DNA from 3 places in the Mammaliicoccus lentus genome. Region 3 is predicted to be linked to each of the others. Evidence: riboswitches for the same ligand, from Rfam matches in the RefSeq annotation. Region 3 holds a riboswitch; each other region holds the start of a gene.
What was found. Region 3 has a riboswitch for S-adenosylmethionine ahead of ACNMOQ_RS03785 (M20 family metallopeptidase). Riboswitches for the same ligand answer to the same signal wherever they lie in the genome.
Positions count from the first base shown of each region.

Region 1: it holds a riboswitch for S-adenosylmethionine, as region 3 does, so the genes downstream of both, ACNMOQ_RS10625 (methionine ABC transporter ATP-binding protein) here and ACNMOQ_RS03785 (M20 family metallopeptidase) in region 3, are expected to answer to the same signal.
Region 2: it holds a riboswitch for S-adenosylmethionine, as region 3 does, so the genes downstream of both, metX (homoserine O-acetyltransferase MetX) here and ACNMOQ_RS03785 (M20 family metallopeptidase) in region 3, are expected to answer to the same signal.

Region 1 is NZ_OX344834.1:2,146,623-2,157,349, forward strand. Features, by position in the region: gene sufC (Fe-S cluster assembly ATPase SufC) at 1-615, opposite strand, end outside; gene ACNMOQ_RS10605 (hypothetical protein) at 955-1,188, shown strand; gene ACNMOQ_RS10610 (short chain dehydrogenase) at 1,261-1,866, opposite strand; gene ACNMOQ_RS10615 (MetQ/NlpA family ABC transporter substrate-binding protein) at 2,027-2,845, opposite strand; gene ACNMOQ_RS10620 (methionine ABC transporter permease) at 2,860-3,555, opposite strand; gene ACNMOQ_RS10625 (methionine ABC transporter ATP-binding protein) at 3,548-4,573, opposite strand; SAM riboswitch class I at 4,649-4,755, opposite strand; gene ACNMOQ_RS10630 (thioredoxin family protein) at 4,785-5,108, opposite strand; gene ACNMOQ_RS10635 (toprim domain-containing protein) at 5,065-5,469, opposite strand; gene gcvH (glycine cleavage system protein GcvH) at 5,573-5,953, opposite strand; gene ACNMOQ_RS10645 (arsenate reductase family protein) at 6,020-6,373, opposite strand; gene ACNMOQ_RS10650 (thioredoxin family protein) at 6,516-6,836, shown strand; gene ACNMOQ_RS10655 (nitroreductase family protein) at 8,420-8,959, opposite strand; gene aroD (type I 3-dehydroquinate dehydratase) at 9,055-9,792, opposite strand; gene ACNMOQ_RS10665 (universal stress protein) at 9,934-10,347, opposite strand; gene ACNMOQ_RS10670 (DUF4352 domain-containing protein) at 10,619-10,727, shown strand, end outside.
Region 2 is NZ_OX344834.1:21,619-32,345, forward strand. Features, by position in the region: gene ACNMOQ_RS00095 (YceI family protein) at 33-548, shown strand; gene ACNMOQ_RS00100 (AzlC family ABC transporter permease) at 766-1,410, shown strand; gene ACNMOQ_RS00105 (AzlD domain-containing protein) at 1,407-1,733, shown strand; SAM riboswitch class I at 1,800-1,901, shown strand; gene metX (homoserine O-acetyltransferase MetX) at 1,970-2,938, shown strand; gene ACNMOQ_RS00115 (DUF2232 domain-containing protein) at 3,019-3,936, shown strand; gene ACNMOQ_RS00120 (DHH family phosphoesterase) at 3,951-5,915, shown strand; gene rplI (50S ribosomal protein L9) at 5,915-6,361, shown strand; gene dnaB (replicative DNA helicase) at 6,462-7,862, shown strand; gene ACNMOQ_RS00135 (adenylosuccinate synthase) at 8,149-9,435, shown strand; gene ACNMOQ_RS00140 (YitT family protein) at 9,721-10,605, opposite strand; tRNA gene ACNMOQ_RS00145 (tRNA-Glu) at 10,711-10,727, shown strand, end outside.
Region 3 is NZ_OX344834.1:786,788-797,514, reverse strand. Features, by position in the region: gene ACNMOQ_RS03820 (hypothetical protein) at 1-81, opposite strand, end outside; gene ACNMOQ_RS03815 (ABC transporter ATP-binding protein) at 78-698, opposite strand; gene ACNMOQ_RS03810 (hypothetical protein) at 695-1,393, opposite strand; gene ACNMOQ_RS03805 (hypothetical protein) at 1,393-2,046, opposite strand; gene ACNMOQ_RS03800 (hypothetical protein) at 2,033-2,818, opposite strand; gene ACNMOQ_RS03795 (DUF2750 domain-containing protein) at 3,041-3,703, opposite strand; gene ldmS (L-aspartate--L-methionine ligase LdmS) at 3,809-4,996, opposite strand; gene ACNMOQ_RS03785 (M20 family metallopeptidase) at 4,993-6,180, opposite strand; SAM riboswitch class I at 6,242-6,341, opposite strand; gene ACNMOQ_RS03780 (GrpB family protein) at 6,383-6,925, opposite strand; gene ACNMOQ_RS03775 (S-ribosylhomocysteine lyase) at 7,064-7,531, shown strand; gene ACNMOQ_RS03770 (DoxX family protein) at 7,619-7,969, opposite strand; gene deoB (phosphopentomutase) at 7,969-9,153, opposite strand; gene ACNMOQ_RS03760 (pyrimidine-nucleoside phosphorylase) at 9,165-10,466, opposite strand; gene deoC (deoxyribose-phosphate aldolase) at 10,542-10,727, opposite strand, start outside.

The DNA.
Region 1 (10,727 bases), 1.4 Mb from region 3:
ATAGTGAGTGATGATTAAGCAACCAAAGTTGTCACCACGCATATTGTTAATACCTTTAGATACTACTTTTAATGCGTCGATATCTAGACCTGAGTCAACTTCGTCTAAAATACCGAATTTAGGTTCTAACATCATTAATTGAAGAATTTCATTACGTTTCTTCTCACCGCCAGAGAAACCTTCATTTAGGTATCTTTGAGCCATGTCTTGATCCATATCTAATAAATCCATTTGTTTGTCTAATTTCTTGATGAATTGCATTAAGTTGATTTCATCGCCTTCTTCACGTTTAGCATTGATTGCAGAACGTAAGAAGTCAGCGTTTGTAACACCAGAAATTTCTGATGGATATTGCATTGCTAAGAATAAACCTGCTTGAGCACGCTCATCAACTTCCATTTCTAATACATCTTCACCATCTAAAAGGATTTCACCTTTAGTTACTTCATATTTAGGGTGACCCATAATAGCTGATGATAAAGTTGACTTACCAGTACCGTTAGGTCCCATGATTGCATGGATTTCACCTTGTTGTATTGTTAAGTTTACTCCTTTAAGAATTTCCTTGCCTTCTATTTCTACGTGTAAATCTTTGATTTCTAATTTTGATGCCATGTTTATTTCCCTCCAGAGAATTTATTCACATTTTAAAAAGATAACCCTACATTATCTTTTCTAGTTTATAATAATTTTAATGTAACGTCAAAGTTTGTTATGTTTCTTTACTCTTATTATTATAACGTAGTTATATAGGCAATCAAACACTTACGCTCACTTTTTATTATAAAACCCTATTATTACAAGGGTTTAAGTGAAATATTTTTTAAATGATAATAAAATGATTTCATTCTCAATTTATAAATATTCTATTTGAAAGGCCTCAGTAAGCATTTTTTATTTTTTTATAATATAATTATAATAATTAGAGATATAAATTTAGGAAGGATTTTAAATATGAAACGATATGAACAATTTTCATTTGTAATTAGTGCGATATGCGCTTTTATACTATTACTCAATCTAGTCAATGTTATTAATTTGAGCAGTTTAATAAATACTTTACTTACTATTTTAACGATAGTTACGATAGCCACATTTAATATTAGAAATTCTAAATTTATCGGCTTGATTTTATATGCTATTGCCGCTTTAATGCTTGTATTGTACCTTGCAAACGAATTATTTTAGAATAATTTTAAAAAATCAGGAAAAATTCTACTGAAAAAAGAATTTTTCCTGATTTTTGTCTTCAATTATATTTTATTCATATATACGAAAAGTTTGTCCTGATTGTATTCCTTCTATACTTTTCAAATATGCCTTTGCTGCTTTACTTGCTGGTACTGCGTTAAAACCTTTAAAGAAATCACCATAATCTTCAAGCGCTTCTTCGATTACATTAGGACTGACGTTATTAATTCTTAAATTCCGTTTTAATTCAAAGGCAGCAGATTTAACAAATGCTTCTATACCACCGCCGGCCATCGCTGAAGAAACGCCCCCTTTTATTGGATCATCCATGATAACGCCCGTAGTCAAAGTAAAGCTTCCTCCATCATTTATATAATGTTGGCCTATAAGTACTAAATTGATTTGTCCCAATAGCTTACTTGTTATAGCTACCTCATTTGATTCTGGTGTTAACTCACTTAAATCATCAAAATTCGCTGCTCCTGCAGTAGAGACTACAGCATCTATATTTTCGATTTGTTGAAACATGAGTTTGATATCCTCTATGTTTGTCATATCCATTTGGTAATCACCTGAATTACGTCCAACTTTTATGACTTCATGACCATTTTCTTCTAATTCAGTTACAACGGCTGAACCTATCGTGCCATGTGCTCCAACTAGTATTATTTTCATGTTTATCCACCTTTGTTTTAAGTCTTAAATGTAGTTTATTAAACCAACAAAGTAAAAACAAGAAAGATGCATAGCGTAAATCATGAGACGTTTAACCAAACTATTTAGAATAAAAAAAGCCCGAGACATATATAAATGTCCCGGGCTAATTCTTATATCATTATTTTGCTTCTATTACGGCACCATCGTATTTTTCTTTGATGAAGTCTTTAATTTCTTTTGATTGTAAAACTTTCATTAATGCTTTAATTTTTTCATCGTCTTTATGACCTTTTTGTACTGCGATTAAGTTAGCATATGGTGAATCTTTACCTTCAACTGCGATTGAATCTTTTAATGGATTTAACCCTTGTTCAATTGCATAGTTAGAGTTGATAATTGTTGCGTCACCTTCATCTGCTTGATAAGATTTTGGTAAAAATTCAGCTGCTTGTTTGTTATTGAATTTTATATCTTTTTTATTTTCAGCGATATCATCGAATGTAGCATCTACTGGATCAACGCCATCTTTAAGTTTAATTAATCCTTCTTTTTCAAAGAATGATAAGAAACGTCCTTCTTCAGCTGGGTTATTAGATACATATACTGTTGTACCTTTTGGTAAGTCAGTTAATTTTTTATACTTCTTTGAATATACTGCCATTGGTTCGATATGTACGTTACCTGCAGATTCTATTTTGTAACCTTTATCTTTAGATTCAGTTTCTAAGTATGGTGTATGTTGGAAGAAGTTTGCGTCTAATTCACCTTTATCTAATAATTTATTTGGTGTTGTGTAGTCATTAATCGTTTTAATTTCTAACTTGTAGCCTTCTTTTTCAAGAATTGGTTTAGCTTCTTCTAATATTTCTGCATGTGGTGCTGGAGATGCACCGACTTTAATCGTTTCTTTTTTATCTTTATCTCCGTCTCCTCCGCCACAAGCGGCCAATACAACTGTCAATATTGAAACAAACAATAGTCCTAGAACTTTTTTCATTTTAAGGCACTCCTTTAACGTTTATCAATTTTCTTAACAATTAAATCTCCAATAAATTGGATAACAAATACAATAACTAGTATTAATATAGTAGAAACTAGGATTACATCATTTTGATTTCGTGTGAAACCAGTTAGATATGCTAAGTTACCTAATCCTCCTGCACCGATAACACCAGCGATTGCTGTAGATCCTACTAATGCAATTGCAGTTACAGTTAGACCTGATACAAGTGCAGGTAATGATTCTTTAAGTAATACTTTTCTCACAACTGTCCATGTGTTTGCACCCATAGATACAGCCGCTTCTATTACACCTTTATCTATTTCTTTCATGCCAATCTCTACTAATCTTGCGTAGAATGGCGCAGCTCCAATGATTAAGGCTGGTAGAGCACCTTTCGGACCACTTATTGTACCAAGTAAAATATCAGTAAATGGTAGCAACAATAGTATAAGTATGATAAATGGTATTGCTCTAAATAAATTCACTATAAATGAAACAATTGAATAAAATACACGAGAACTTTTAGATGTTCCTTTAGATGTTAAGAACAATAACGTTCCTAGTATTAAGCCAAACACTAGTGTAAAAACTGTTGAAATGACGGTCATGTATAAGGTCTCGTATAACGCTTCCCATACAGCGTCCCATCTCACGTTAGGCATTGTTACCATTTCAGTGATTATTTCACCAAATGACTTATTCATTAATACCCACCTCAACTTTCACACCAAGATTATTTAATTCTTGTTTAATCTGGTCTTTAGAATAGTTTCCATCAGGCAGATGTACAATCATATGCCCAAAAGTACCGTTTTGAGTGAGTTTAACGTCGCCTTCAATGACATTAATATTTACGTTATATTCTTTAATCACTTTGGCTAACACAGGTTCTGAACTAGTTCCACCTACAAAGTTCAGCTTCCATATTTCACCTTCAGGCTGTTCTTTCTTGAAGTCTTGCAACGTTCTTTCTAAATCGTCTGCTTTCAAATCATCCTTAACAAATCTTTGCGTTACATGTGTTTGAGGATTATTGAATACATTGATGACTTCTCCTTCTTCGACAAACTTACCATTTTCCATTACTGCAACATGATCACAAATCTTTCTTATAACGTGCATTTCATGTGTGATAAGTATAATTGTTAAATCCAGCTCTTTATTGATGTCTATCAATAAATCTAGTATTTCATCTGTTGTTTGAGGGTCAAGGGCACTCGTAGCTTCATCACATAATAATACGTGTGGATCATTTGCTAAAGCTCTCGCGATTCCTACTCTTTGCTTTTGCCCACCAGATAATTGAGATGGATAAGCATTTTCACGACCTTCTAATCCTACTCTTTTGATTAACGCTTCTGTCTTTTTATTAATCTCGCTTTTAGAGACACCTGCGATCTCTAACGGAAAAGCAATGTTGTCTTTAACTGTTCTAGACCAAAGTAAGTTAAAATGCTGGAATATCATACTTACTTTTTGTCGTTTTTTTCGAAGTTCTTGTTTTGACAATTTACCTATATTCGCACCATCTACTATAACTTCACCTTCAGTAGGGGTTTCTAACCCGTTAAACATTCGAATCAAGGTACTCTTTCCAGCTCCTGAAAAACCGATTACGCCATATATACTTCCTTTTTCTATATTTAAGTCAACATGGTCAACAGCTTTTATGTCACCTTTTTTTGTCTTGAAAGTCTTTACGACCTTATTTAACTCGATCAAATCTGTTGCCTCCTAATCCTTAAATTAAAAACGCCTCACTCTAATGATTAGAGAAAGGCGTTATTAATTGTCTTTCTCTCATCTCCAAAAGTTTACACTTTCTGTGAATTGGCACCATTTCATATTTATATGACGGTTGCCGGGCTTCTAAGGGCACATCCCTCCACCACTCTTGATAAGAGCTATTACGTATTTAATTAAATTCATACTATCACGATAAGTTTTTATCGTCAATAACTTTTTGAATATTCTCAACTATATACGGAACTGACTGAAATGCATAAATTCTTTTTATAACTTTTTCTTGTTTCATTATAAATAGAACTGGTACGGATTGTATTTCATATTCTTCACAAAATTCCGGATAAAAGTTTAAGTCACATTTGTTTATAGGTAGTTTTGTCATTTCGTTGGCAATATCTAGCATGCGTTCTGAGATTTTACACGTTCCACATGTTGGTGTATAACCGAATAACAAATGTATATCTTCATTAAAAAGCTTGTATACATCGTTCGATATTTCTGTGCGTTTCATGATAACGATACTTCCCTTTCAATACAAAGTCGTGATTAACTTCAAATCCATGATAGTTTAACACATTCGCTAAATATTGTCTTGGGCAACGTGCTACCTCAGTAAAAGTTGAATCTATATAAATATGATGACTTTCACTCACATATTTTTTGAACCATTTTCTTATGCGTTTACCTTCTTTATCTTGATCGACTAATATATACACTTGTTTACCATAAATTTCATCTAAAAGTTCGTCCATTTTTTCGACACCCATTGTACCGTGTGTGCAAATTACGTGAACGGGTTCATTTAATACTTCTTTCACTCGCTTCTTATCTGAAATACCTTCTACGATTATTACTTTTTTAATCATCGCCATGGCCTTCACCTTCTACAAATGAATAATATTATATTTTTACTTCTCAATGAGATTATGCTAAAAAACTCCATGATACTACTGTACCGTGGAGTTTGTTGTATTGCTATTCACCTATCATTTCACTATACGCATCAGCATCTAATAAATCATCTAATTGTGATTTATCAGTTAATTCTACTTTGACCATCCAAGCTTTGTCATAAGAAGATTCATTAACGTATTCAGGACTATCTTCTAATTCATCATTTACTTCTACAACTTTACCAGAAAGAGGTGCATATAGTTCAGAAACTGTTTTTACAGATTCTACACTACCGAATGAATCTCCACTAGTTAATTCGTCACCTTCTTCTGGTAACTCAACAAATACGATGTCCCCTAATTCAGATTGAGCGAAATCAGTAATACCGATTGTAACTACATCGCCATCAACTTTTACCCACTCGTGTTCTTTTGAATATTTTAACTCACTAGGCACTGCCAAAGTAATCCCCTCCTATATGTAATTCAATTATAATAATGACATAAAGCCCTTATTCAAGCAACTATTTTATAGCCAAGTTTGGCGGTATTCATCTTCTTTAAAACCTAAAGTGATTTTGTTACCTAATACAGCTAATGGGCGTTTAATTAACATGCCATCTGAAGCTAATAATTCGAATTTTTCGTCGTCAGATAAATCATCAATTTTATCTTTAAGACCTAACTCACGATATTTTGCACCACGCGTGTTAAATAATTGATTAACAGTAACGTCTGTTCCATCAATCATATCTTTTAATTCGTTAGCAGTTGGTGTTAATTGAGTAATATCTATTGGTTCAAAACTCGCACCATTTGTTTCTAAAAATTTTGCAGCTTTTTTACATGTTGTACAGTTAGGATATTGATAAAATTTTATCATGTCTATACCTCCATATGTGTATTTAACATCATTATACCAATATTAATTAAGAACACATAGTCTTGAGTTAAATATTTTTTTAATAAACAAAAATAAGCTATAATTCATTTATAATATTAATTCTTAAGGAGCTTGAAAATATATGAAAACAATAAACCAATATGATGAATTCAAAGAGGTTACACAAAGCGATAAACCAGTAGTCATTAAATTCTTTGCAGGCTGGTGCCCAGATTGTACGCGTATGGATCAATGGATAGATCCGATTGTCCAAGAATACAATAATTACGATTGGTATCAAATTAATCGTGACGATGTCCCAGATGCAGCAACTGAAAATGATGTAATGGGTATCCCAAGTTTATTAATATTCAAAAACAATGAAAAACTAGCACACTTACATTCAGCAAATGCTAAAACACCAGAAGACGTAAAAGCATTTTTAGCTGAAAATTTAAAATAAGATGATTTAAGGCTTCTCCTCATCCGATGGGTTTGTTATTTACGGATGAGGAGATTTTTTATATGATATTTTAAAAAGTTCATGCTTGTTTTGCTAGTTCTTAGATCTGCCATTTTTTATGTTTATTGTTATTATAGCAACCCATAAATCATATTTTACTTTAGATTTTCATTGTGAAGATATACGAAAGTGCTTTGTTTTTAGGTTTGAGCCAGAATAAAAAGTTAATTCGTGAGTTTAGGTATTACTTAATCCAATAGAGGTGTGTAGTTGGATTATTGTATTAGTAAATCTAATAAGAAGGCGTCTACTTGGATTATTGTCTTAGTTAATCCAATAAAGGTGCATGTACTTGAATTATTGTCTTAGTAAATCCAATAAAGGAGCGTCCACTTGGATTATTGTCGTAGAAAATCCAATAAAAAGTGCTCTACTTGGATTATTTTCGTAGTAAATCCAATAAGAAGGTGTCTACTTGGATTATTGTCTTAGAAAATCCAATAAAAAGTGCTCTACTTGGATTATTTTCGTAGTAAATCCAATAAAAAGTGCTCTACTTGGATTATTGTGTTAGTAAATCCAATAAAAAGTGTTCTACTTGGATTATTGTCTTAGTAAATCCAATAAGAAGGTGTCTACTTGGATTATTGTCGTAGTTAATCCAATAAGAAGGCGTCTACTTGGATTATTGTCTTAGTTAATCCAATAAAGGTGCATGTACTTGAATTATTGTCTTAGTAAATCCAATAAAGGAGCGTCCACTTGGATTATTGTCGTAGAAAATCCAATAAAAAGTGCTCTACTTGGATTATTGTCTTAGTAAATCCAATAAGAAGGTGTCTACTTGGATTATTGTCTTAGAAAATCCAATAAAAAGTGCTCTACTTGGATTATTTTCGTAGTAAATCCAATAAAAAGTGCTCTACTTGGATTATTGTGTTAGTAAATCCAATAAAAAGTGTTCTACTTGGATTATTGTCTTAGTAAATCCAATAAGAAGGTGTCTACTTGGATTATTGTCGTAGTTAATCCAATAAAGGTGCATGTACTTGGATTATTGTCTTAGAAAATCCAATAAAAAGTGCTCTACTTGGATTATTGTGTTAGTAAATCCAATAAGAAGGCGTCTACTTGGATTATTGTCTTAGTTAATCCAATAAAAAGTGTTCTACTTGGATTATTGTCGTAGTTAATCCAATAAGAAGGTGTCTACTTGGATTATTGTCGTAGTTAATCCAATAAAGGTGCATGTACTTGGATTATTGTCTTAGAAAATCCAATAAAAAGTGCTCTACTTGGATTATTGTCTTAGTAAATCCAATAAAGAGCGTCTACTTGGATTATTGTCTTAGTAAATCCAATAACAATATCAACTCATGCTTTTTTTGATTAATAACATCCAAAAAAGGGAGTGGGACAGAAATCTCATTTTAATAAACAGATTTCGTAGTCCCACCCCGGCAAGGATGACTAGGGTTGGAAAAAGCTTGATATAAGCGCATTTTCAATCCAGTCAGCTACTGCCATTATAATTAAAGAGGCTGAGACACGTATTTATATCCCTAGCTCTTTTAAATTAAAACTTACCACTTCGTTAATGTGGATTTATTTTTTCTTCTTGAGAATACAGCATTTTCATCTTTTTCAGTTACATATAAAAATCCGTTTACGTCTTCATCATCATTTGCACCAACGATATCACGGAATGTTGGTTTAAAGATGTAGTCAGGTGTTTTCCAACATGAGCCCATACCCGCTTCGTGTATCAATAGCATTAGGTTTTGCATAAATGTTGCTACAGCCATTTGATTTTCAAGATTTTCTTTTTGTCTAGTATCTCTTCTAGCTAATATCACAAAAATACCACCAAGTCTTGAAACTTTTTCTATATGCTGTTCTTGTTTTTTCTCATCATTCACAAATGCAGATGTAGCTACCTTTTTAGCAAATTCATTTATTTTGTCTTTACTAACGTATACTAAACGCCAAGGTTCTCTCATTCCATGATTCGGAGCATATGTTGCTAAATCAACTAGTGACATTAGCTTTTCTTCATCGATGTGCATATCATGATCATAATTTTTAACACTACGTCTTTCTTGTATGACTTGTTGTAATTCCATTTTAACACTCCTATTAATCTATTGATAATTATTATCAATTATAGCATATAAATAAGCCTGAGTTCTAACTTTGAGAATTCAGGCTTAAAAATATTCTACTGGTTATACAGTGCGAGTTGTTCTTTAATATTTTTAACATGTAATTGCCCTGGTGCTGCTTCGCTACCTACAAAACCATAAGTAAGTCGTGAACCAAATAAACCGCCAGTAATCCTAGTCATAATACCAAGCTCACCCATTGATATACCTACTACGTCGATATCTAATTGATGATATGCTCTATTCATCGCATTTAACAACGATAATAAGTCTTTTTCGTTGTTAGGCATTACTGCTAATTTTCCAATATCAGCACCTAGCTCTGCCATTTTTTCGTAAGTCACAAACATTTCTTCCACATCTGGCGTTGCTTTAAAATCATGGTGCGAAATAATTATTTTGACGTTATTATTTTTAGCTCTTGTAATACAATTCATTAGATTATCTTCATAAGTATCTAATTGAACATCGACATAATCTGCTTTTTGATTACAAATAATATCTTGCATCAATTTATAATATGTTTCATGGTCGAAGTCCCCTAATCCACCTTGACCTTTTGAACGATAAGTAAAGAGAATTGGTGAAGCGGTATACTTTGATTTAAACGCAGCTAACACTTCATTTATATTTTCCAAAGAAGTATCAGATAGTGTATCCGCTCTAAATTCTACAATATCTACTGATTTGTCGTTCATATTAAGTTCTTCTACTGTTTTTTCAATATCGTTTTTATCTTTTAAAGATACGGTCGCAACAATATCAGGAAACGTTTCTTTGCCTTTTTGTTTCATAGCCATTCCTCCAATGTTCTTCTATTACCATTTTACATTAGTTAGCGCTTTTTTTCTATTGAATTCAATATAATACGATAATAAAAAAACAGCAAAAATTCTTATTTTATTAAGAACTTTTACTGCTTATAATAAAGTTTATTATTTTACTATTAAAACTGGAATCTTAGCTCTTTTAGCTACTTTATGACTTACGCTTCCTAGTACTAATTTATCAGCATCTTCAGCTTTTCTATTACTTAGTACTACAATTTCATAATCTCCGCTATTTGCTAATTTAAGTAACCCAGCCTTTGGATTACCTTTAATAAATTCTAGATTATATTTAATGTTTCGTTCATTAAAGAAGTCAAATACATGTTGAATACCTTTTTGACGTTTCTCTGTCATTTCTTCAAAGTGCACACCTGTACGGACTGAAGCTTGTATATCTTTCTCGCTTATCATATTAATCATTGTAACAACTGTACCTTCACCTGAAAGTTTTGCTATTTCTTCCAGAACTTTTTCATTTTTCATATCTGTATCGATGCCGAATAAAATGTCTCTATACATGTTTACCACTCCTTTACTTTATTTTAAATGATATTGTAAGCACTATTCAACTTTTATCAACCATTATATATATTTATTATTAACCAACTATTAATATTCTGTATATTTAATAATAAGTGTAGATTTATTTCCCAAATTACTATAAACTAAAAATAATTAATAAAGAATACAATTGTTTTTCATTTTTTAATCTCTATTATAAGGCAATTAGAAAAAATGAATTTCTATTTATTTTTTATTAAAAAATAGTTTTGTGGAAGGGGGAAATATTATGAATAATTCTAACCAATCAAATGAAAATCCATTCAATCAAAACAACTCAGACCAACAAAGCAATCAACAACAAAATTCACAACAAGAGAACCCGTTTAATCAGTCGA
Region 2 (10,727 bases), 770 kb from region 3:
TTATACAAAATAAATAAAGGGAGTTATGACACATGACTAATTTCAATTTCGACAAAGTACACAGTAGTTTAGAATTTACAGTAAAACACTTAATGGTATCTCGAGTTAAAGGTACTTTTGATGATTATGATGTAGAAGTTACTGGTGACGTAAATGATTTATCATCATTAAAAGCTAAAGTAACAATTAAAGCACATTCAATTAATACTAATAACCCTGATCGTGACGCACACTTAAAATCAGCTGATTTCTTTAGTGCAGAAGAAAATCCAAATATTACTTTCGAATCTAAATCTATAAGTGAAGATTCAGTAACTGGCGATTTAACAATTGCTGGTACAACACATGAAGAAACATTCGATTTAGAATTTAATGGAGTAAGTAAAAACCCATTAAACGGAGAAACAGTTACAGGATTTGTAGTGGATGGTAAAATCGATCGTGAAAAATATGGCGTATCATTTAACCAAGCATTAGAAACTGGTGGCGTAATGATAGGTAAAGATGTTAAATTCGAAGCAAGTGCTGAATTTAGCTTAGGAGAATAATATAAATAAAGAATGGTAGCTCTTTGAGCTACCATTTTTTTTATTTATATAAGGATTATTAATTGTCTTAATATTTCGTCAAATTATATTGCTAAACTTAATTTGATATGATAAAACTAATACATATTAAAAACAAAAAAGAGGTAAGTCACACTGAGGTTAGACAAACGTTAGACTAACCTTTGAAACTATCTCCTTGAGAATGGAGGTATTATAAGTGCAGGAATCTGCAAGCATACATAAATCCTTGTTTTTACAAGGTGTTAAAGATTGTATACCAACAATGCTCGGTTATTTTAGTGTTGCGATAGCTTTCGGAGTAGTTGGAGTGTCATCAGGTTTATCCATTTTAGAAATTGCATTGTTATCCATTTTTGTTTATGCAGGTGCTGCTCAATTTATCATTTGTGCGCTTGTAGCTATCCAATCTCCTATATCTGCTATTTTCTTAACCATATTCTTTGTGAATTCTCGTTTATTCTTACAAAGTTTAGCTTTAGTACCAGCCTTCAAAAACAATAGTTTGTGGTCAAATATTGGAATTGGAACTCTTGTAACTGATGAATCATTTGGTGTAGCTATTACAAAGTATGCAAAAGAAAAATCTTTAAATGCTACATGGATGCACGGGCTTAACATTTCAGCATATATATTATGGGTTACAACTTCGATATTAGGTGGTTTAATAGGTAATCTAATTCCAATCGAAACGATACAAAAAAATAAAATAATTTATCATTTGTGGCTCATATGTTTAACAATTTTTTGTATGTTGCTATTTACGTTATTTATGCCAACGTTTCTTTCTATTATATTAGCAACATTAGTCGCTTCAATTGCAGGGGTGGTGTTTGATAAATGACGATATCAATGTATTTACTACTCATTACAGCTGGGTGTTTCATTATAACATGGGTTATAAGAGTAGCGCCGTTTGTTTTATTATCAAGATTTGAATTACCGGCTGGAATCATTAAATGGTTACAATTTGTGCCGGTTTGTTTATTTACAGCACTTATTGTAGAAGGCATGTTAAATCAAGAAGGATCAACAGGATATCAACTTAACTTAGAAAGTGTTTTTGTTGCAGTGCCAACTGTTGTTATTGCATTTGTCACGCGTAGTTTAACAATATCTGTTTTAGCAGGGATGTTGATTATGGCTATTGTAAGATTTGTCTTTTAATAACAAAGTATAAGTTATTGAAAGAGCATTGCTTTTCTAGTATTCTTAATATTAATTACATAGTAAAGCTTATTCAGAGAAGTTGAGGGATTTGGCCCGATGAAACTTCAGCAACCGGTCACCTTAGATACGGTGCTACGACCAACGAGTCTACTCGCATAATAAGAATGATGAGAACTTCTTACTTCTTTAACGAGTAAGAAGTTTTTCTATTATATAAGAGGGGGTTAGATAAGATGATTTCTCGTGAAACAGGTTCAGTAGAATTAGGTCGATTTGAAACAGAATCAGGAGAAGTGATTGATAACTTAAAGCTTCAATATGAGCATGTCGGTTATAAGGGGCAACCGCTTGTTGTTATCTGTCATGCATTAACAGGTAACCATTTAACGTATGGAGATGATGAGCATCCAGGTTGGTGGAGAGAAATTATCGATGGTGGTTATCTGTCTATAAATGATTATCAATTTATAACTTTTAACGTTATAGGTAGCCCATTTGGGTCGAGTTCAAAATTAAATACACCCCATTTTCCAGATACATTAACGATGAGAGATGTAACTAAAGCTAATATATTGGCTTTGAAACATTTTGGTTATGAAAAAATTGATGTTCTAATTGGTGGTTCATTAGGTGGCATGCAGTCTCTCGAAATTTTATATGACGGGTCAATTGAAGTTAAGAAAGCTGTTATTTTAGCGGCAACTGAAAAGACATCATCTTATAGCAGAGCTTTCAATGAAATTGCAAGACAAGTTATTCAAATGAATGGTCAAGACGGATTAAGTATTGCAAGACAATTAGGCTTTTTAACTTATCGTTCAAGTAAAGATTATGAAGCAAGATTCTCAGCAGATGATGTTGTCAGTTATCAAAAATATCAAGGTAATAAGTTTAAAAATAGCTTCAATAAAGATTGTTATCTCACTTTATTAGATGTATTAGATAGCCACGATATATTTAGAGGACGAAATGATGTTGAAGAACGCTTAAAACAAATAGATACAAAAGTATTAACACTAGGGTTCACTGATGACTTATTATATCCAGATGACCAAGTAAAATCACTCGGTCGATTCTTCAAGTATCATAGACATTTCTTCGTGCCAGATAATGTTGGCCATGACGGATTTTTATTAAACTTTGGAGATTGGGCACCATATGTTTATCATTTCTTAAAATTACATAAATTTAAAGCACGTTAAGTCGTTAAAAAAGTCACCTACATTGTTTTAAAGTATAAAAATCTGTAAAATAGAGAAAGATGTTTAAAATAGATTGGGAAGTGAAAATTTTGTCTTTTAAAGTCGATATAAAAGCGACAATTATTTCAATAGTTTTACTAATGTTAAGTATGGTTATTATTAACTTTTTACCACCTTTAGCATTTGTAATACTACCGTTCATTACAATACCTGGAACAATACTTTGGTATCGATCAAAACCGTCGTTTTTTGTGACAGTTGTAGTGGCATTATGCGCAACCGTATTACTTAGTAACGTATATTTATTAACTGTCATGACACTGATGATTTTTATGAGTGTATTTATTGGACAATTATTAATAGAACGTACATCTAAAGAACGTATATTATATTTAGTAACAGCATTTATGAGTGTATTAACAATTGCTGGTGTGTTAATCATGCAATTAACGGGAAAACTACCACTAACAAGTAATGTTTTTAATGAATATTATGATGTAATCGTGTCTTATTTTGAAATGAGTGGTAATTTCAGTACAGAAATTCAAGAATCTCTTCAAGCTTCAATTGATATATTACAAGCTAGTATTCCTGGGTATATTATATTATGGGTATTTTTATTAGTACTTGTTAATTTACTCGTGACTTTCCCTATATTGAGAAAGTACAAAATCGCAACACCGGTATTCAGACCATTATTTATGTGGCAAATTAAAAGTAGTGTCGCTTTCATTTTTGTAATCACAGTACTCGTTAGTTTATTCGTAACGAAAGACAATGTTGTGATGTATGGCATAGTCACTAACTTACAGTTTGTGTTAGAATGGGTTATATTTATCCAAGCATTATCCCTATTCCATTTATTTATAAAAGTAAAAAAATTACCTATAATTGTAGCTGTAATTATTTTCGTTCTTGCTTTTATATTTAAACCAATTGCATACTTATTTGGCTTAATGGACATATGGTTTAATTTAAAACAACGCATAAAAAAGTAAATTGAGGTGAGTTTATGAACCGTCAATCAGTTAAAAAAGCCCTAATATTTCCTTATATTATTATGATGGTCTTGGCTTTAGCACTGCTCGTTTTAAGTTTTTTAAATTCAATATTTTGGGCGTTTATTGCGACGGTTATTACTGTAGTCCTATTTGCAGCGAGTGTTTACTTTATTAGAACCAGCTTTGCAAAATTAGATTTATACATCGGGAGTCTAGCGGGTCGTATTACCAAAAGTAAAACGAGTGCTGTGAGTGATTTGCCAATTGGCGTAATATTACTCGATAAAAACTATAATATTGAATGGATTAATAATTTTATTAGTAGACGTTTAGAAAGAGATGTATTAAACGAACCAATAAATGAAATATTTCCAAATATATTAAAAAGATTAGAAAATACACAAGAAGTAGAAATTGAAGAAGGATCATACAAATATAAAGTCACTTACACTGAAAATGAAAAATCAATTTATTTATTTGATATAACAGAAACTTCACGTGTATATGAATTATATGAAAATGAAAAACCTATCATCGCTACGATATTTTTAGATAACTATGACGAAATTACACAAAACATGAATGACTCACAACGTTCAGAAGTGAATAGTCTTATTACTAATGTAATTAATGATTGGTCAACACGTTATGAATTGTATGTTAAACGTTATAGTTCGGATCAATTTATTGGATTGTTAAACAATAGTATTTTAGAAGATATTGAAGCATCTAAATTCAATCTGTTAGATGATTTGAGAGATAAGACAAGAGAAATTGGGCACCCGCTTACTTTAAGTATAGGTATTGGTGAAGGCAGTGAGAACCTAATAGAACTTGGTGAACTATCTCAATCAAGTTTAGATTTAGCTCTTGGTCGAGGTGGAGACCAAGTTGCCATCAAGAACTTTAACGGTAACGTAAGATTCTATGGTGGTAAGACTGATCCAATGGAAAAACGTACAAGAGTACGTGCTCGTGTTATTTCTCATGCGTTAAGAGATATCTTAATCGAAGGTGACAAAGTCATTATCATGGGTCATAAATCACCAGATATGGATGCGATAGGTGCAGCTATTGGTGTTTCTCGTATTGCTAAAATGAATAATTTAGAGTCTTATATCGTATTAAATGATTCAGATATTGATGATACATTACAACGTGTTATGAGAGAAATTGATGAGAAACCAGACTTGAAAGAAAGGTTTATCACATCAGAAGAAGCATGGCATGAGATGACATCTCGTACGACATTGGTTGTCGTTGATACGCACAAACCAGAACTTGTAATAGATGAGAACTTATTAAATAAAGCAAATAGAAAAGTAGTCATAGATCACCATAGACGTGGAGAAAGTATTATTTCAAGTCCACTGCTTGTCTATATGGAACCTTACGCAAGTTCTACAGCAGAACTTGTAACAGAGTTGCTAGAATATCAACCGACAGAACATCGTTTAACAAGAATTGAATCGACAATTATGTTGGCGGGTATCATTGTAGATACACGTAACTTTACGTTAAGAACCGGTTCAAGAACATTCGATGCTGCGAGTTTCTTAAGAAGTCATGGTGCAGATACAATTCTTTGCCAGCACTTCTTGAAAGATGATATAGATACTTATATTAAGCGTTCAGATTTAATTAAGACAGTTAAACTATTCCGTGGTGGCGTAGCAATTGCACATGGTGATGAAGAACAAATTTATCATCCTGTTACAGTTGCACAAGCTGCAGATGAACTATTAGGATTAGAAGGTGTAGAAGCTTCATATGTTGTAGCTAAACGCTCAGAAGACACAGTTGGTATTTCAGCTCGTTCTTTAGGAGAAGTAAATGTACAACTAACAATGGAAGCTCTAGGTGGAGGCGGCCATTTATCAAACGCTGCTACACAAATTAAAGATTCAACAGTAGAAGAAGCAATCGAAAAACTTATTGAGGTTGTTGAAACAGATGAAGAAGGAGTGGAAGAATAATGAAAGTTATTTTCACACAAGATGTTAAAGGAAAAGGTAAAAAAGGAGAAGTTAAAGACGTGCCAGTAGGTTACGCTCAAAACTTTTTAATTAAACATAATTATGCTGTAGAAGCGACAGCAGGAAATATGAAACAATTAGAACAACAAAACAAACGACAAGAAGAAATCAAACAACAAGAAATCGATGATGCTAAAGCATTAGCAGATAAATTAAAATCATTAGAAGTTGAAATTTCTGCTAAAACTGGTGAAGGCGGTAAGTTGTTCGGTTCTGTTAGTACAAAACAAATCACACAAGCTTTACAAAAACAACACGACATTAAAGTTGATAAACGTAAAATGGATTTACCGAACGGTATTCACAGTTTAGGTTACACAAACGTACCAATTAAACTTCATAATAAAGTTTCAGGTACATTAAAAGTACACGTTGTAGAAGAATAATAGATTATATAAAATAGGTCGGTATTTGATTTACCGACCTTTTTTAATGCGTTATAATAAATAATATTAAAAATGGAAAGGAGTAATCAGTATGGATGGTATGGATAATATGATGAATCCACGACAAATGCCTCATAATATAGAGGCTGAACAATCTGTTATCGGTGCAATCTTAATTGATCCTGAACTGATTAACTCAACAGGTGAAACATTAATACCTGAAGCTTTCTATCGAGCTAATCATCAACATATATTTAGAGCTATGTTGATGTTAAATGAACAGAATAAGGAAATTGATTCAGTTACACTGATGGATGAATTAGCAGCTGAGTCTTTGCTAGAAGAAGCTGGTGGACCGGCTTATTTAGCTGAATTAGCAAACAATGTACCAACAACTAGAAACGTTCATTTCTATATAGATATTGTGTTTAAACATGCTGTTAAGCGTCAATTAATTCGTGTAGCAGATAGTATTGCTGAAGATGGGTATAATCCAGAGCTTGATTTAGAGTCACTATTAGGTGATGCAGAGAAGAGAATTTTAGAGATATCTGCTACTAGAGGGACAGAAGGTTTCAAAGATATTAAAGATGTTTTAGGTATTGTGTTCGATAATGCTGAACAGTTAGATCAAAATAGTGGTCAAACCCCGGGGATACCAACTGGATATCGTGATTTAGATCAGATGACAGCAGGTTTTAACCGCAACGATTTAATTATTATTGCTGCGAGACCTTCTGTAGGTAAGACTGCCTTCGCATTAAATATTGCCCAACAAGTTGCTACTCACGAGAACTTATTCTCAGTCGGTATATTCTCATTAGAGATGGGTGCAGACCAGCTAGCGACACGTATGATTTGTAGTACAGGTAACGTAGACTCTAATAGATTACGTACTGGTTCTATGACTGAAGAAGACTGGAGTAGGTTTACAGTAGCTGTTGGTAAATTATCACGTACTAAAATATTCATCGATGATACACCAGGTATCCGTATCACTGACATAAGAGCTAAGTGTAGAAGATTAAAACAAGAACACGGATTAGACATGATTGTAATCGACTATTTACAGTTGATTCAAGGTAGTGGTTCACGTAGTTCTGATAATAGACAACAAGAAGTATCAGAGATTTCACGTATGCTTAAAGCTATTGCGAGAGAATTAGAATGTCCTGTTATCGCATTGAGTCAGTTATCTCGTGGTGTTGAACAACGACAAGATAAAAGACCGATGATGAGTGACATTCGTGAATCAGGTTCTATCGAGCAAGATGCGGATATTGTGGCTTTCTTATACCGTGATGACTATTATTCTCGTGGTGGAGAAGATGAAGACGGTGAAGCGGTAGATGCAGGTGCACAAGATGAAAACGGTGAAATAGAAATTATTATCGCAAAACAACGTAACGGCCCGACAGGAACCGTTAAATTGCACTTCATGAAACAATATAACAAATTTACAGATATAGATTATCAACATGCCGGTATGGAATTCGGATAAAAAAAGTTTTTAACCCAAAAGACGTACATTTATTACAAAGTCATAATAAATGTACGTCTTTTGTTTCGTGAAATGACAGTTAATTATTGTTTCGTTTGTGTTTTGAAGCATATAATTTTCGTGATAAAACCTTGTAACTACCATGGTTAAAGCTTTCTTAATGCAAAATTTTAGAATATCAAAATGTAAATTAACACCATAAATTAATGTTCGTTTTTAGTTTGCATTTTAAGTATAGGACTGATAGAATACTTAATGGTTAATGAGAAAAAGCGGAGGTGCTCACATGTCATCAATCGTAGTAGTTGGGACGCAATGGGGAGACGAAGGTAAAGGTAAAATTACAGATTTCTTAGCTGAAGATGCAAATGTTATTGCGCGTTTTTCAGGTGGTAATAATGCAGGTCACACAATTAAATTTGACGGAGAAACTTATAAATTACACTTAGTACCATCAGGTATTTTTTATGAAGAAAAATCAAGTGTTATCGGTAACGGTGTAGTAGTAGATCCAGTAGCTTTATTGAAAGAATTAGACGCATTAAATGAACGCGGTGTAGCAACAAACAATTTAAGAATTTCTAACCGTGCTCAAGTTATCTTACCGTATCATTTGAAACAAGATGAATTAGAAGAAGAAAAACGTGGAGATAATAAAATTGGTACAACGAAAAAAGGTATTGGTCCAGCGTATGTAGATAAAGCACAACGTATCGGTATCCGTATGGCTGATTTATTAGATAAAGAAACATTTGAAAAACTTTTAAAACAAAATCTTGAATATAAAAATGAATTATTTGAAAAAATGTTTAACGCTGAAGGTTTCACGTTTGATGAAATCTTTGAAACATATTACCAAGCAGGTCAACGCTTGAAACAATATGTTACAGACACAGCTAAATTATTAGACGATGCTTTCGTTAATGATGAAAAAGTATTATTCGAAGGTGCTCAAGGTGTAATGTTAGACATTGACCACGGCACATACCCATTTGTTACATCAAGCAACCCGATTGCAGGTAACGTTACAGTTGGTGGCGGTGTTGGACCAACTTACGTATCTAAAGTAATCGGTGTATGTAAAGCATACACATCACGTGTAGGAGATGGCCCATTCCCAACAGAATTATTTGATGAAGATGGTCATCATATCCGTGAAGTAGGTCGTGAATACGGAACAACTACAGGACGTCCACGTCGTGTTGGTTGGTTTGACTCAGTTGTATTACGTCATTCACGTCGTGTAAGTGGTATTACAGATTTATCAATCAACTCAATCGACGTATTAACAGGCCTTAAAACAGTTAAGATCTGTACAGCATACGAAATCGATGGTGTAGAAATCACAGAATACCCAGCAAACTTAAATGAATTAGAACGTTGTAAACCAATCTTTGAAGAACTACCAGGTTGGGAAGAAGATATTACAGGATGTCGTTCATTAGAAGAATTACCAAAAAATGCTCGTCGTTATTTAGAGCGTATTTCTGAATTATGTAACGTTAAAATCTCTATCTTCTCAGTAGGACCAGATAGAAACCAAACAAACCTATTAGAAAACTTATGGGACTAATAAATTTTTAAATCGAAAACGCTGAGACAAATTAATTGTCTCAGCGTTTTTGTTTGAGTAAATAAGAGAGTGAATGCCACGTGCAACATATTGCCTTCTTATTGACAAGACTATCGAGAAAAGGCAATAAGGCTACCGTTATTGACACGTTTAGTAAGAAAAGACAACAACTTGCCCGTTACAACCTAAAACTGAGAACCCTTAAAAAAGGAGCCATACAACACCTGCTGTATGGCTTCTTTTTTTAATAACGACAATCAATATCGGATTGTCTTTCATTATTAATTAGTGTATTTCACGTTTTTTAAAGCGTCCACCTTTTACTTCACTTACATCCCCGATTGATAAGAAGGCTGTATTATCTATTTCTGTTACGATATCTTTTAGCTTAGATTCTTCTAATCTCGTTATTACACAGAATAATACTTTTTTATCTTCTCCTGTATAAGCTCCTTCACCGTTTAAATATGTAACGCCTCTGCCTAAACGGTCGTTTATAGCTTCTCCTATGTCTCGATATGTATCACTGATGATCCATATGGCTTTTGATTCGTCAAAACCTTGTACAGTAACGTCTATCATTTTAGAGGCAATAAAATAAGCTACTACTGAAAACATCGCTGATTCCCAATTAAAAACAAATCCTGCTGCAGCGAATATGAAAAAATTGATTAGCATAACAATTTCTCCAACTGAAAATGGCGCTTTACTACTAATAAGAATGGCACTGATTTCAGAACCATCTAATGATCCGCCGTATCTAATTACTAATCCAACACCTAAACCAATAATTGCACCACCAAAAATTGTAACCAAAAATGTTTCTCTAATAAAAGGTTCAAAATGATGTAAATAAGCTGTTGTAACGGAAAGGACTGTAATTGCATACACCGTTGATATCGTAAAAGTCTTACCTATTTGTTTATATCCTAAAAAGAAAAATGGAATATTTAATAAGAATATAAAAAGACCAAGTTTCATATTAGTTAAGTGACTTAATATAATAGCTATGCCAACTATACCGCCATCTAATAATTTATTTGGCACTAAAAATAACTCTAAACCAATACCCATTAAGACACTGCCGATTGTTATAAAAATTAGTCTTTTTATAATCTCACCTTTACTTAATTTACGATGTCCCTTTTTTATTGTGAGCTTTTCTTCCATATCATCATCCCTTTATAATGTTCCTAAATATATTATATAAAAAAATTAAAATAAAATCTTGTCATTCTTTAAAGACCATGCTATAATCAATTTTGTGCTTATGAAGGCCCCTTGGTCAAGCG
Region 3 (10,727 bases):
TTTACGATACTGAATGAATCCTAATATAACGAGAACTACAAATACAATTAAAGAAGATAATAGAATTACTTTATTTTTCATTCTAATGCACCTGCTTCTATATGAACAACCTCATCTACAACACTTTCTATGTCTTCAAATTGATGTGAAGCAATCAGTATTGTACATCCTTGCTGTTTTAATTTTTCAAGGATTTGAACAAGTTTCTCAATACTCTTCCTATCCAAAGCATTGGTAGGTTCATCTAAAACAATTAATTCAGGATCACCCATTAAAGTTTGAGCAATGCCAACTTTCTGTTTCATCCCTAATGAATATTTTCGAACTTTTCTTTTATCTTTATAATCTAATCCAAGTTCTACTAAATATTTAGTCATTTCATTGATATCTGTTATTCCTTTTAATGCAGCTACTAATTTAAGATTTTTTAAAGCCGTAAATTCAGTTATAATACTTGGTTTTTCTATAAATACACCGACTTTAAGAGGGTATTTTGAGCCAAATTTAAGCGGTTCATTATTAATCATTACTTGCCCATCAACTTTAATCAATCCTAATATCGCCCTTAAAAGCATTGTCTTACCAGAACCATTACGTCCTTTAAATCCATAAACTTTTCCACGCTCAATTTCTAAATTAATATTTTTAAGCAATTGATTGCGTTGGTGTTCTTTTGATACATCTATTAATTTAATCATACTTCATCATCACCTCTTTGAAATTTCATGTGATGATCACGTCCTAATTCAAAGACCAATAACATATTCACCACAACAATAGATAGCACACAACATATAAAATTTGTGTAAGAAACGCCTTGTATTCTTGAAAATAAAGATGTATTTAAAATGTTAAAATCTAAATCAAATCTTGTTGTGGCGATAATCCACATCAACGATATTAAAAAGCTTATATAAAATTTATAAGCAATGTAACTCCAAATAAATACAATCATTAAGAAATAAACACTTATTATTAAGTTCAATAAGTGAGTTACATTATGCGAAAATTCTCCGTCAATAGCAGAAATGGTAAACCATATACCTAGAATATAAATTAAACTCATAATGAATGATATGATGATAAGAACCATCCATCTTCCCTTAATATTTAATAGCATTTGCCACTCTACAATGTAATATTGATAAAGAACATGTATAAAGCGATAAATGAAAAATATGGCAAGAAACATAATCATTATGTACAACCCAGGTATTCTATATAAATGCATACTCAATTCAATGTCATTGTTACCTCGAAAAATAAAATTCCATAAACCATCTCTTAAATATGGTCTGAATAGCATTAGTACCAAAATAAATATTCCGTATATAATCATGAACGTTTTCCATAAACTTTGTATAATACCAACAGTAAATTTTAGAATATTCATCACATTATTTCCTTTTTCATAATAGTCCATTCAACAATTAAATAGACAAACACTATAAATAACAATTGATATATCATCCACGACCAAGAAATTGAAAATAATTTCTTTGAATCAAGAATTAACCAATTCCATTTTCCACTTTGCATTATGACAAAATCTAAAAGCACAAGCACATTTACAAGTAATAATGATATTGCACGATTAAAAAACCTTAAATATAAAGTAAGTGACAATAATGAAATCGTAAAATTCCCTACTATCATCAAGCAAGCTGTTACAATAAACACTATATTAAATTGAAGTTGAAAGTTCATAGCAACCATACTTGCCAACATCATTTCGATACTTATTAGCAAAGATATAAAACCGACATATAACAACACATCTATCTTTAAATAATTTCTATATCCAATAAACACTTTATGAACAAGTTCATTTCGGTAAAACACAATCGTCATAATAGTTAATATTGGTAGAACAACATAAGTAAGCGTAAACTTACTTAATAATAAATTTGTAAATTGAAAATCATCAGAAGGAAAATACCCGACGTTTCCCTTCTGATAGATAATCATTAATCCAAAGAATAAAATATGCCACGCTAGAAATTTTGTATTAATCAATGATGTAAATCGATATTTAATCAAGTTCATATTTGCGCATACCTCTTATATAGAAATAAATTGATAAACTGATAAACAATATGAAAGTCAAGACAATCGGTAAAAATTCGAAGTACATGAATTCCGTTCGTCCCGTTAAGAAATATATTGGAGGAACTACATATGGTTTATATGATAAATTTGTTAATATAATCAATAAAATTTGAAAAATAAATGGACCAATCATTGCCAAAATTCTATTATTCGTATATATAGAAAGAGTTATCCCAAATATATTCATTATTGCCCCCCAAATACCAGCCAATAAAATATATAATAAGATATATAATAATGGCATTGTATAGTATAAAGGTACACTTAATGTATTTGAGCTATGAATTCCTATTAGATTATTAGTATATCTTTCTGGCGATATATTAGGTAATATTAAAAATTCACCTATAATATTCATTAATAAAGGGATTATTACAAGAAGCGAAGCAATAATACTTGAGTATAAAATCACCTTTATATCTACTGACTTATTCACATGATACATATAAGCATGATGTAATAAATGTTGCTTACGATCTTGTATAAAAATATCACTTACACCTATGGATACAGCTAAAGGCATAATCAATAGATAAACCGTTTGTAAAGCACTAAACCCATCAAATAATAAAGATCGTGTATATGGTGTGTTTTCTAATAGTACATAGATACCATAAGTTTGATAAGCATTGTATAAATGCAATAGAGCAATTATCGTTAAAAGGATAAATGCTATAAATAGTTGTAACCTTAATATGCGTAATTTCATATATTTAAACATTATTATCACCTTATGTAGAAGCTCTTTAGTGGCATAATTTTCTACTATTTCAATCTTAAACTTTTTTTACATTATTTTACATTTTAATCTAATTAAAGCTCTTTTACAACAATGCTTTAATTTATTTAATTTAATTATTACCAACTTATTCAAGGCATAAAAAAAAACTTTTGCTATTTAGCAAAAGTCTAAAATTAATATTTTATTCCCTTAACAAGGCATCGCGTTTAATACTACTTTAGGATCTGTAACTGTACCAATCATTCCCGGTTTTAAGTTCACACCTAATGCAATATTATCTTGTTTTAAATCTTCTAGCCATTCTTCAAATACTTCAGTTTCTACTTCGATGATGTCATATTCCTCAAAGTCATTGTGATGTACTTTTTCTACAAGTTTTCTTGTACTCCATACTGTCATCATATTTGGTAAGCTGCTGTCTTCTTCTGAAACGATAATAAATTGCTTTTGCCCTTTTACTGTTAACCCGTATACATAGTCTTCATTACAAATATCTTCAGCAAATTCTTCAATACGAATATCATCTAACTCACTCATGATTTGTTCGATAAATCTTATCGCTTCGACTTCTGTACCTGAAAATTCTTCATAACGGTCTACTATGAATCGGTCACCTTCGTCTAATATATCGTCCATTTCATAAGTTACAAAGCGGTCTAGATCTAATTCCATCACTTTTTCGTATGTTGTAATGTTAGTTTCTTTTAAATACTTTTCTGCGTATTCTTGTTTTGACCAAATTAAACGAGTATTTGTATCTGCATCTCTTAAAATTCTTTTATCTGTTAGAACAACGTAAAATTTTTCTTTCGTTAATATTTGTTTGAACATAGACATATCCTGGATAGCCATTGTTATACCACCCTCTTCTTTATATTTAATACCAATAAAATATAGTATATTTAAAAGCTATAAGTCAATGAAAATTTGCTTTAATTTCCATAATTATTTTAAATGCTATTCATCGTAGAGTTCAGAAAGGAATTTTTGTTCTAATTGAAGTGCTTTAGATTCTGTTTCAGCATGCCATATGCCAGCAAATCTTGCATTTACTTTATTCTTTCCAAACCAATCCCCATCGAAGAATGAGAGTGGATAAAGATGGCCATCTTCAACATATTTTTCAATCACTTTATAAAAGTGTTCGTTATCTCCTTTTGCATGGTAACTTAAAAATTTATGAAAACCATCTTTTAATCTATTTTTAAGTAAAAGCATACTCGTTGAACCATTTTGTCTAAAGTTTAAATCTATGGCATATATTTTTCCTTCTTTATCTATCAGTAAATCAAAGCCTGAAACACCTTTATAACCATATTCAACACCATTTTGCATAATTTCATATCCTGCATCTATAACGCTTTGTGGTACTTCGTCTGAATTAACATTACCATTATAAAATCCGTAGTCATCTGTTAATTGTTTAACTGCCCCTATATATTGGATACCAGTATCTTCACTATATACATATTGCACACAATAATTGTCTACCTCTTCGATAAATTGTTCTATAATAATATGTTCTGTTTCAGTAGCTTCTTTAATTCTTTGATTTGCTTTCTTTAGATCATCTTCAGTATAACATATCATAACCCCATACCCACCTGCTGTCGGTAATTCATCTCCCGGCTTTAATACAAGAGGTAGTTCCCAATTTTTAATTTCTTCTTCATATTCTTTAACACTAACACATTCACGTCTAGGTAAATACTTTCCTTTAGTCCACTGTGATAATTTCGATTTATTGTTTAAGTCTATAAACTTTGGTTTATATATAGCATAATCGTCCTTATCACATAAATGTTCTCCATGAATATATTGAAAGAATATTTTATTACGCTTATTTGTTAATTGTTGTATCAATTGTTCGTAACTTTCTTTATCTTTAAAACGATGTATATTGTCTGGCACTTTTTCTCCAACTAGATTTAACAAATCTTCTATCCTTTTTGTTAAACATGCTTCATGAATAATCATTGGCATTTTACTAATAACCAATTCTCTAGCTGTTAAAAAATTAGATTGATCTTCTTCGGCTTTTAACCAAGGATTATCTTCATAGGATGGCCTCGAATTATAGATAATATTATCTTCATATAAATCTTTAAGTGTTAATAATAAAGGTTTATGATAGGCTTTTGTCATAATAAGTTCTCCCTTAATGTTTGATGATGCTCGATAATCTCATTTCTAAGGGGTACGTTCTCTATTAATTCTAATCCCATCGATGCTAATATTTTAGCACCGCTTATCAATGCTTTATCTCCCATTGTACTTGCTGCAGCTTGGCAAAATTCTTTCGTATGACCAACTAAATTAGATGGTCCGATTTTAATATGTGGATGTATAGTAGGTATGATATGACTTACATTCCCCGTATCTGTTGATCCAAAACCAAAATCATCTTCTATAACATCTTCTCCTAAAGATTCTGCATGTTTTCTAAACAATTCATCTAAAGGTTTATTAATAACAAATTCATTTACACCGTTTTGTATTGGTCTTACTTCTGACTTACAACCAGTTTGCAATGCAGCTCCTTCAGCGATTTTTCGAACTCTATCAGTCAGTTCATCTAAATGTTTACGTGAGGTTGCTCTAGTATAAAATCTTGCATGTGTAAAATCAGGAATAATATTTGCCGCTTCACCTCCATTTAATATTACACCGTGCACTTTATCTGTTTTCTTAATTTGTTGTCTCAACATACTTACACCGTTAAAGAAGGACAACATAGCGTCTAAAGCATTAATCGCTTCAAAAGCATTCTCAGACGCGTGAGCACTCCTTCCATAAAACTTTACATCGAATACATCTACTGCTAATGATGGCACTGTGACATACGTCTCATGGCCAGGGTGTACCATAAGTGCAATGTCTAAATCGTCTATAATACCCGCTTTAACATAACTAGCTTTAGCGCTACCATTAACCCCGCCTTCTTCTGCTGGACAACCAAGCACGACTATTTTACCGCCCACTTGGTCAATAACTTTTGATAAACTAATACCTGCTAAAACGCTCGAAGTACCGATTATATTGTGTCCACATGCATGCCCTAAGCCTGGCAATGCATCATATTCCGCTAAAAAACATATCGTTGGACCTTCTATTTTCGTGTCATATGTAGCTATAAATCCAGTCGGATGCTTTGCTATATTTTTCTCTATCTTAAAATGATGATTTTTCAGTTGATCACTTAACAATCTTGAAGCAAAAACTTCTTCATTACCTAGTTCTGGACGTTCGTGTATTTGATGGCTCATAGACAAATATAAGTGTTTATTTTGTTCAATATAATTTAAAATATTTTGCGATAAATTGCTCATTCACTATACAACCTTTCCAATATAAAAGCGCACTCCTTAGTTAGGAAATGCGCCAATCGAAATTTTATCTCTCAGTTGAACACTGCAGGATTTGGCACCTTTCCATGTAGGGAGGTTGCTGGACGTCAAAGGGCCTTTCCCTCAGTCACTCTTGATAATACGTATGAAATTGTTTTAATTCTAACTTTAACACTCGGATATGTCAATGTTTTGCGAGCGCATCATTTGAGTTTAAGTACCATTTTTCAGCCTTTTTCTCAAATTCTTTAATCATACTATCTTTACCTTGATAATACTCTACACTATCCGCTGGAAAATCTATAGATAAGTCATGTTTAAGGCGACTATATCGTTCTCTCTCGCCGTTAAATGTTCTCAAATAATCTCTAAAAGAAATAAGTCTCAATATGTGTGGGCTGTCTTCATCATAGATATGTAAATGATGAGAGACATCACCGTTATGATTATATTTTTTAAAATAACGATTTCCAATAACGCCTCGTTCTCCTTTAGACTCGTAACCTAGTGCAGATAATTCCTTTGTATAATCATCTATCGTTTCACTATCTTTTACCACCATTAAAATATCAATGATAGGTTTAGCTGATAACCCTGGGATAGCTGTAGATCCAATGTGTTCTATATTTATGCTATGTTCTTTTAATAACGATTGTAAATATTTCTTTTCTTCTAAAAAAAGATGTTGCCATATACTATCGTATGGGACGACTCTTAATCTCTCCATACACATCACTCCATTTTCAGAATAATTTATTTTATTATCTTATAAAGTAACACATAAAGAAAGTAATTGAAATCTGAATTTATTGTTTTTTCAAAATTTACTTGATATAATGATGCCGAAATCAAAGGAGGAATCTTCATGACAAAGATGAATGTAGAAAGTTTTAATTTAGATCACACTAAAGTAGATGCACCATTTGTAAGACTTGCGGGAATTAAAGAAGGTTTAAATGGAGATGTTATTCACAAATATGATATTCGTTTTAAACAACCAAATAAAGAACATATGGAAATGCCCGCTTTACACTCTTTAGAACATTTAATGGCTGAAAACATTAGAAACCATACTGATAATGTTGTAGATGTAAGCCCAATGGGTTGTCAAACAGGCTTTTACGCTTCATTTATAAATCATGACGATTATGATGATGTCTTAAATATTATAGAAAAAACGTTAAAAGATGTTGAGCAAGCTACAGAAGTTCCAGCATGTAATGAAGTACAATGTGGTTGGGCAGCAAGCCACTCATTAGAAGGTGCCCAACGACTTGCAACTGAATTCTTATCGAAAAAAGATGGATGGAATGTAATATTTAAAGAAGATTAATAAAATACACTATTATGTTTAAAATAGAAAAAAGGAGTGAAACGGAGATTTAATTTTTCAAAAAATCTCTGTTTCACTCCTTTTTAATTACATTTTTCTAACGATTTTAATAAGTACATATTGTAATGGTAATCTACCCCATAAAGCCCATGTAGGTAATTGTTTCCCATTTAACGGTATATTTTTTTGTGCCATATATACGTTTGCTGGAAATACAGCAACTAAGAACCATTCAATTAATTTCTTAGTCATACTACTTGGTTTTCTAACGAGTAATAAAATACCGAAAATAATTTCCATCACGCCTGAAATCCATACAATTCCTTTTTTAAAGGGTAAGAAATTAGGTACGATAGCTTCAAAACCTTCTGATCTCATAAAATGCATAAGGCCTGCAAAACTAAATGCAAGACCAAAAATACGTCTTACTGCGTTCATTATTTAATCCCCATTTCACTTAAATAGCTCTTACCGAACTGCGGTAATTCTACATTAAAGTTATCTGCAATTGTTGCACCAATTGAACTAAACGTTGTATCCCCTGAAAGTTCGTGGTATTCCGTAATGCTTGGACTAAACATTAATAATGGAACATATTCACGAGTATGGTCAGTACCATCAGCTGTTGGATCATTACCGTGATCTGCTGTAATAATAACTAAATCATCTTCGCGAACATTTTCTAACAATTCACCTAAACGATTATCGAAATCTTTAATTGCTTGAGCGTAACCTTCTTTATCTCTTCTATGGCCATATAACGCATCAAAATCAACTAAATTTAAGAAACTAATTCCTGTAAAGTCTGTATCTACAACTTTAAGAAGTTGGTCCATGCCGTCCATATTATCTTTCGTACGTATTGCTTTTGTTACACCTTCTCCGTCATAAATATCATTAATTTTACCAATTGCAATTACATCGTAATCTGCATCTTTTAGCGTGTTCATGACAGTTTTACCAAATGGTTTCAATGCATAATCGTGTCTATTAGATGTTCTTGTGAAATTACCTGGTTCTCCTAAATATGGTCGTGCAATAATACGCCCGATTAAATATTTAGGGTCTTTAGTTAGTTCTCTAACTTTTTCACAAATATCATATAATTCCTCTAATGGAATGATATCTTCGTGTGCAGCAATCTGTAATACTGGGTCTGCTGACGTATAAACGATTAAATCGCCTGTTTCCATTTGATGTTTACCGTATTCTTCTATAATTTCAGTACCTGATGCTGGTTTATTTGCCACAACTTTTCTACCTGTTAAATCTTCTATTTCTTTAACAAGTTCTTCAGGGAAACCTTCAGGATATACTTTGAATGGTTTATCAATATTTAATCCCATGATTTCCCAATGTCCTGTCATTGTATCTTTTCCTACAGACGCTTCACTTAATTTTGTATAAAATGCTTTAGGTTTTTCTACATTATTGATAACTGGTAAAGATTCTATATTTCCAAGTCCTAATTTTTCTAGGTTTGGTAAGGATTCTTTGAAACCTTCTAGCGTATGCTTTAATGTATGTGAACCTTCGTCACCAAAATCTTTAGCGTCTGGTGCTTCGCCTATTCCTACTGAATCCATTACAATTAAATGAATACGTTTAAATCGGTTTGTCATTTGACACACTCCTAATCTGTAATCACTTTATGGATTAAAGTCGGCTTCACTTGTTCATCAGAAATATCAATGTTATTTAAAATTTTCTCTTCAACATCTTTAATATCTTCTTGATTTGCATAGATTGTTACAAGTGATTCTCCTTCTTCAACTTTATCTCCAACTTTTTTATTTAATACTAAACCAACGGCTAAGTCAATTATATCATCTTTTGTAGCTCTTCCTGCCCCTAAAAGCATTGAAGCAACACCAATCTCATCAGCTACAATGTTAGATACATATCCAGATTTTTTCGCCTTTACTTCAAACGTATGTTGAGCTTGAGGTAATTTAGAAACATCATCAACTACCGAACCATCTCCGCCTTGGTTTTCAAGGAATACTTTAAACTTCTCAAGTGCTTTACCGTTTTGGATAACTTCTTGTAATTTTTCTCGTGCCTCATCTAAATTCTCAGCTTTTTTAGCTAATACAACCATTTGAGATCCTAAAGTTAATACAAGTTCTGTTAAATCTTCAGGTCCTTCACCTCTTAACGTTTCTATTGCTTCTTTCACTTCAAGTCCATTGCCAATTGCTCTTCCTAATGGTTGACTCATATCAGAAATAATAGCCATAGTATTTCGCCCTACATTATTCCCTATTTTCACCATTGCATGCGCTAATAATTCTGAGTCTTCTAGCGTTTTCATAAACGCACCAGCACCCGTCTTCACATCTAAAACAATCGCATCTGCTCCAGCTGCAATTTTCTTACTCATTATAGATGACGCAATAAGTGGGATAGAGTTAACTGTTCCAGTAACATCACGTAGACCATAAAGCTTTTTATCTGCTGGTGTTAAGTTTCCAGTTTGACCAATAACAGCTACTTTATCTCTATTTACTAAATCAATAAATTCTTGTTCTGATATTTCTACATGGAAACCTTCAACCGCTTCTAATTTATCTATTGTACCGCCAGTGTGACCTAATCCTCGGCCACTCATTTTTGCTACAGGTATATCTAATGCGGCTACTAAAGGAGCCAATACTAAAGTAGTTGTATCTCCCACTCCACCTGTTGAATGTTTATCCACTTTAATACCTTCAATTTCAGATAAATCAATTTGATCGCCTGATTCAACCATTGCCATCGTTAAATATGCACGTTCGTTATCAGTCATGTCTTGGAAATATGTCGCCATTGCAAAGCTTGAAGCTTGATAATCAGGTATTTCTCCATCAGTATACCCTTTAATGAAAAATTCAATTTCTTCTTTCGTTAATTCTTTCCCGTCTCGTTTCTTAGCTATAACATCTACCATTCTCATAATGAAACCCTCCTGTTTATGAATACGCTTACTTGTAATTCAAAAGATTAAAGGTACATAAACGTACCTTTAATTTTAATAATCTGAATCAGATGATTCACCTTTTAATATTTTTACACCTGCTGAAGCACCAATACGAGTTGCACCATTATCAATCATCGTCTTAACATCTTCGTATGAACGGATACCACCTGAAGCTTTAACGCCCAAATCAGGACCAACTGTTTCTCTCATTAATTTGATATCTTCTGCAGTTGCGCC